2 regions of the Paenibacillus sp. PK3_47 genome follow, and region 2 is predicted to be linked to the other one. Evidence: riboswitches for the same ligand, from Rfam matches in the RefSeq annotation. Region 2 holds a riboswitch; the other holds the start of a gene.
What was found. Region 2 has a riboswitch for cyclic di-GMP ahead of C2I18_RS13750 (anti-repressor SinI family protein). Riboswitches for the same ligand answer to the same signal wherever they lie in the genome.
Positions count from the first base shown of each region.

Region 1: linked by a shared signal. The riboswitch ahead of C2I18_RS02355 (methyl-accepting chemotaxis protein) and the one ahead of C2I18_RS13750 (anti-repressor SinI family protein) in region 2 are both predicted to bind cyclic di-GMP.

Region 1 covers NZ_CP026029.1:490,151-493,571, forward strand. The annotation lists gene C2I18_RS02355 (methyl-accepting chemotaxis protein) at 210-1,847, opposite strand; cyclic di-GMP riboswitch class I at 1,971-2,057, opposite strand; gene C2I18_RS02360 (hypothetical protein) at 2,224-2,649, shown strand; partial or broken gene C2I18_RS29770 (S-layer homology domain-containing protein) at 3,166-3,345, shown strand.
Region 2 covers NZ_CP026029.1:3,099,385-3,102,805, forward strand. The annotation lists gene C2I18_RS13745 (2-oxoglutarate dehydrogenase E1 component) at 1-768, opposite strand, end outside; cyclic di-GMP riboswitch class I at 1,238-1,322, shown strand; gene C2I18_RS13750 (anti-repressor SinI family protein) at 1,351-1,503, shown strand; gene C2I18_RS13755 (helix-turn-helix domain-containing protein) at 1,600-1,932, opposite strand; gene C2I18_RS13760 (hypothetical protein) at 2,371-3,421, shown strand, end outside.

The sequences.
Region 1 (3,421 bases), 2.6 Mb from region 2:
TTGATAGAGTTCCTGCTATTGGCGGGAGGGGATTAACAATTCCGCATGATCACCTGCGGCGTGACTCATACCTAAATAGTAAATAAAATCTGTTGTCTTCTTACCCGCAAAAAAACGTGCACCAGACTAATCGTTTACAGCGATCAAGTCCGGTACACGTCTTCTTCAAACAAACTACCGTATACTAATGCAGCTCACAAGGCAGCCGCTTATATTTTAAACTTCCCGATCATAGCTCTCAGATCCTCTGCTGCGCTGGCGAGTGAAGAAGCGGCTGCGTTCACTTCCTGCATGGAAGCCAGTTGCTCTTCCGAAGCGGAAGCAATTTCGTTGATGTTAGCGGCAGAAATCCGGGAAATGCTCTCGACCTCATCGATCGATGCACTTACCTGCTCTACCCCGGCTGACATTTGCTCGCCGATGGCGGATACGTCCTGGATTTCTGAGCTTACCTGTTCAATGGATCCGATAATGGTATCAAACGTCCGGGCAGTTTCCTTAACGAGCTGCATGCCTTCCGATACTTCCCGGGTACCCGCATCCATCATTCCAACCACTTGGCTGGTTGCGTTCTGGATATGTGTAATCAGCTCCGAGATTTGCTCTGCCGACACTCTCGATTGCTCAGCCAGCTTCCTTACCTCGTCGGCGACAACGGCAAAGCCCCGGCCATGCTCACCGGCACGCGCGGATTCAATCGCTGCATTCAGTGCCAGCAGATTTGTCTGCTGCGCAATCCCTGTAATGACGCTGATAATGTCACCAATTTGCTGGGAGTGTGCATTCAGTTCCTTAATTACAGCATGAGTCTGGTTATTCGAGTTATAGATAGAATCCATCTGGCCGGTAACTTTGGCAAGATACTGGCTTCCTTCCATAGCCTGTTTTGCCGTATCCGATGCAGAATCTGCAATCCGCGATGTCGTGTCCGCAACTCTCTGCACACCGGTCGCCATCTCCCGGACAGCGTTTGCGCTCTCGGCAGTATTTTTCCCCTGAACTTCAGTTCCTGTTGCAACCTCCTGAATGGAGGCTACCACCTGTTCTGTAACCGTGTTGGTCTCAACAGCACCTGCCATCAGCTCCTCAGCAGAAGAAGCTACATGTTCTGCCGTTAAGCTGGCTTGACTGATTAAATCTCTCAGGTTACCGGCCATCTGGTTGAAGGATGCTGCCAGTTCACCGATTTCATCCTTATTTTTCACATGAATATCTTCTACGGCAAGGTTCCCTGCGGCAATTTCCTTTGCAGCCTTGGCAACAGCTTTAACCGGATTGGAGATGATTAAGCTGATCACAACCGCGACGACAAGGCCAAAAATTATAGCCGATATACTAATCAGAAGAATGAAATTGGTAGTTCTGTTGGTTTGCTGTGACAGGTTACCACTGGTGTCAATCATATTCTGCTCCTGAAGAACTACCGAATCCTCCCCCAGCTGTGCGATTCTCTCCGTAAGGGGGATTTCTTCACTTTGCATAACGTACACATACCCTTGTGCATTCCCCTGACCTTTATAATTGATCATCTTCTGGGCTGTAGAGTTGTAATCTACTTCAGCTGATATGAGTTCCTCAGCCAAAGCTCTTGCGTCAGGCAGCAGGCCCAGATTTAAAAATTCTTTAGCACTCTTATCAAACAATTCCCTTTCCTGATTGAATTTGTCCAGGTGCCTGTCTTCTCCGGAAACCAGATAAGCACGGACAGCCAGCTGCTCGTCCCTTGCAGAGTCAATCATATCATTAATAAGGGAAATTCTTTGAAGCCGGTCTTCAATTACCTCGGAATAATTGCTGTCTACCGTCCGGAATTGAATAAATGTAACCAAGGTAACAAATGCAAGCAAGATAAGTACTACTGAAAATCCTCCTAAAAGCTTCTTCTTCACAGTTAAATTCATTGTTGCAGCTCCCCTGATGTATTATGTAAACAAATGACAAAAAACCCCAATATAAACAAAGGGGTCCCTGCTTGCAACTGGCTGGCATGGTTCCTGAGAACTTTAGCCCCTACAGCTTTGCGTCACCACTTTTCAGTGGTTTTGCCCCTAAAAATATATTCAATTTAGTACTTTTATCCTATTTCGATATTATAGAGTAATAACAAGCATTATTTCAAGCTAAGAAAAGAATAAATGTATAAAATCATCAGGAAGTATGTCCAATCTACCGTTGCCGTTCTCCAATATATTAATGTATACCCTTGAAATGGAGTGATGCTGAATGGCAACAATTATCAGTTATGGTTCACAGGCTAAAATCCCGCTGGATCCGTTTGCTGTTGTTACATCGATCGCGGGAATTCCTGGAGCTGGAGCAAGTCTGGCTACTGCGCAAGTAGATATCAGCCCGGCTAATCCTGCCTCTTTCTCCAGCAGAGTTGAGTTAAATGGTAGTTTCAGTATTAATGCACCTGCTAACAGCTCGTTTTTTGTAATCATCCGCCGTGCCGGAGTCGACATTTATAGATCCTTTTTTAACTTTCCTACAACTACTGATATTCAGATTAACGTTCTGTGGGTTGATGGTCCTTATCTTGGAGTCCATAACTATGAATTGATCATTGAAAATAGCAGCGCCTCGACTTTAAATCTCTTTGGACCCGTAGCATTCACTGCAACTGCTATTGGAGGAGAGGGCGTCATTTAAGGATTTTTGCAGGAACGGATTCAGCCGGATAATATAAGCTTCGTATAAAAACATGGACAGTTGAATCGTTCTGATTCAGCTGTCTTTTAATATAGGCATGTATCAAGGCCTCAACTCCCGCACAGTTTAGCGGAGTTTTCCCGCCTCTAGCAGACGGAAATAGTCGTTTGTTCACCGGTTTGTTGACTTTTCAAAGATTCTTAATCCTATTCAAAATAACTGATTTACTATTACATATAGGTGAGATAATATGGAACTTGTTTCCTGCCAAATAGAAGATTTTCACATCAGAGACAGCTGGAAAGAAAGGCATGCTGCAAAAGCATTCGTTAAGGAACATACATAACTCAGGGGGAACGATCGATGGGCAGGAAGTTAAATGGATTATGGACAGGAATACTCGGAATCAGCATGCTTTTGGGTTCAGCCGGGACAGCGGCGGCTCAGGCAACAAGTACTAAGGATTACGAAGGGCACTGGGCACAAAAAACCATTCAGAGCTGGCTGGACAGCGGAATGCTAAAAGGTTTTGAGGACGGCTCGGTGAAACCCAATCAATCAATAACCAGAGCAGAATTCTTTACCCTGGTTAACCGCTCCTTTCATTTCACAGAAACGGCTGCACTGAACTTCTCGGATGTACCACCCGCAAGCTGGGCATACAGTGAGATTTCAAAAGCAGCAGCTGCCGGCTATATCCAGGGCTATAACAACGAAATACGGCCCAATGCCCCGATTAACCGTCAGGAAGCGGCAGTAGTTATCTCTAAGC
Region 2 (3,421 bases):
CACGTTCAGGCGTCCGCGGTGGGCCATCCCCATGAGAATGTGCTCGGCACCGTCATGTGCGGCGGCACGCACGATTTCATCCAGCATCGGCACAAGCGCGTCGTTGCCTTCTATACTGAAGCGTTTCTGGCCGACGAAGGTTTTGTGGAGGAAGGTTTCGAATTGTTCCACCTGGATCAGCCGGTTCAGCAGCTCTTTGCGCTCGGTATTGTTCAAGGGTGCCGGGGAGCTTGTGGACTCCGCCTGGCTGTTCAGCCAGCGCAGCTCCTGCTCGTCGCGTACATGCCCGAATTCATAAGCAATGGTCTGTGTGTAGGCCTGGCGCATCCGGTGAACGGCATCCCAGGCGGTATGGACATCATCAGGGGCGTTCTCCCAGATCAGTGAGGCCGGAAGGGCAATCAGGTCTTCACGGGTCAGATCATAGGTTTCGTATTCCAGCCATTTAGCCATGGGGTTCTTTTCGGCGCGTTCCAGTGGATCAATGTTGGCGGCCATATGGCCATGTATGCGAATGTTGGCGATCAGCTTGGAAGCTCTGACGGCTTTTCTGAGCCATTCTGTGTTTCCTGAAATTGCAGGCTGCGGTGCCTGCACGGTATCCGGTTCCAGTGGAGGAGGGCCGGAGATGGTAAACAGATCGCGGTAATTTTTTTCTACTGAAAAAGGATCCTTCAGAAACTGCTCATACATTTCTTGAATGTAGCCCAAATTCGGTCCGTAATACTTGCTCCAAACGGATTCATTATAGGGTTCTTTGGCTGCCATGAATACATCCTCCTAACGGATGAACCCCACTCGCGCCAATATCGTGTCGGCACTTGGTGGAGCTGCGATGTTTGCGGTTTCATTCCTCATCCTATTGTGCTACTTTCAAGGCCTGTAATCAATTCATACTTGTGTTTATTCCAATCGCAAAAAGGTATGATTCAGTCCATTATTCATACGTAACTATTATGATTCGGCACAATTCTGATTTCACGCCCGCAGACCTGGGTAATTTATTCTATAAACTGCACATTTAGAATAACTCCTTCCTCATACATAGGTGTAAGGACATAATATAATTAAACCATTCGTGAGATTTAGACAAGCTGCCTGCAAATTTAGCCAGGATTTTTCAGTTAAAATCATATAATAGTTCCATAAAACGACACACTTTTTTTGACCGTCATTATATAATGTTATTGCAGATAGCGGTTTCATGAATTTATAGCAGATCCTTTCATATGAAGGATCCAGTAAAGGGTAAACCTGCTGAAAGGCAGGGGCACAAAGTCTCGGGTCTAATGTAGCAATACTACGACGGCCGGACTGCCTGGGGACGTGAAAATCTTAGGAGGAGATTTCTTGGATAAGTCCAACCAGGGGGACAACGGAGAACTGCAGACAGCTGAGCTTGATTTGGAATGGGTCTATTTATTGATGTCGGCAAGAAATGCGGGCATCAAGGCAGATGAGATCCGCCAGTTTTTCAACGAAAAGATGCTGCAGGCGATGTAGCGGGGCAATTCTTGAGCAGACCGGTTGTACATAATGCAGGAAAAGGGCATGGCGGATGACCGCCATGCCCTTTTCTGTGCGCAGCACCAGTGCTGCTCATGAATCCTTCTGATCCAGCCGCCACTTTTGATAGTCCAGAAACTCCTTGAATTCCCGCTTGCTTATCCCTGAAGCCATAGCTTCCTGTACGAGACGGAACCATTCTCCGTCGAGAGACGATTCCTGGACATCAGCAGGCTCGCCGTAGAGCAGGACATGGATGGATACCTGAAGCGCGTCGGCGATTTTTTCAATGAATTGAATAGAGGGGTTGGATTGAATATTTCTTTCCACATTGCTTAAGTATGATTTCGCCACATCAGCTTTGTCCGCCAGCTCCGATAATGACAAGCCTTTCTCCAGACGGAGGCGGTGAATGCGACTTCCCATATTATCTGGCACGATGACTACGCCCTCCGCACTTTTTTATAACAGTATAACAAATAACCATACCCCGGACAAAGCACAAATCCATCAGAATTAACGGTTAATCCGGCAGCGTGTCACAATAGTTGACTTCGCGTATTTCCGCTTGTTCTAATCCTTTTCAGATCGTCATTGTTTTAACTCTTATTTGAGGAATGTTCTTTAAAAAGTACGATATCTTAAGAAAAAGGAAGGAAAACGGAGCAGATAGCGGCTAATTTGTTCTTTATAACGAATATCACTGTGAAATGGGATTTTAAATTTTCAGGATAGCTGGCATATACTTATGCCAAGGTTCTTAATAACGAACGATAATTGTTCGTCATAAAGACTGATCAGCACAGGGTTGATAGATGAATTTGTCTGCAGGGAGTCCTGCGGACAACCAAAGGAGAGACTCTTGTGAGGCTTTCACGAACCTCCCGTAAAAGAAACAGCCGCCGCCGGTATATCCTTCCCCAGCTTGCCGGAATTGTGGTGATCTCTGCGTATGGCATCAGTCAGATCACTGCACCGACGTACGCTCTGCTCACCAGCAGTGTTACGGAGGAATCCGGTATTGCGAGTGCCTTTGTTTTCCCGAGCACTGTGGACAGAATCGCGGATCAGGCCAGTGAAGCAATGAACCGTGCTGCCCTGCAGCGTGACGGGGTGCGTGAAGCATTGGCCGGCATGGCGGATAGCATTATGGATTCCGATACTGCAGAGACACTTGCACTGGGCATTGAAGATGCCGCCGATCAGGCACGCGGTGCTGCCGCTTCAGCAGCAGAATTGCTTGCCCGGCTTGAAAGCTACGCTTCCCGTTCGCAGCAGGAGCTGGCCTGGCAAAGGGATGAAATTAACCAGAGGCTTTCACCTTCCGGAATCAGCTTTGAACAATTAACTGCTGCGCAAAACAACGATAATACGACATTTGAGAATCTGTTGATTCAGAGCAATCTGACCATAAGCGAATTTCAGGAGATGGTGCGGAAGCTGGCCTCCATTATGCGGGTCGATGCTTACGTTCAGGCCGCATACCAGCAGGCGTTAACAGCGTCCGAACAGGCTGGCGGCTATGCAGAGGAAGCTGCAGGGCTGTATGGGCAGGCAGCGGATACCCTGCTGAAACTGAAAGCAGCCGAGGCGAAAGCAAAGCTCGAAGCTGAGGAGAAAGCGAAGCTCGAAGCCGAGGAGAAGGCGAAGCTCGAAGCTGAGGAGAAGGCGAAGCTCGAAGCTGAGGAGAAGGCGAAGCTCGAAGCCGAGGAGAAGGCGAAACTCGAAGCCGAGGAGAAGGCGAAGCTCGAAGCCGAGAAGAAAGCGAAGCTCGAAGCCGAGGAGAAAGCGAAGCTCGAAGCCGAAGAGAAAGCGAAGCTCGAAGCTGAGGAGAAGACGCAGCCGGATGTGCAGCTGCCTGCAGAGCCGGATGTACCGGCTGCGGACAATAATGCTGAAGGAATATCCGTAAAGA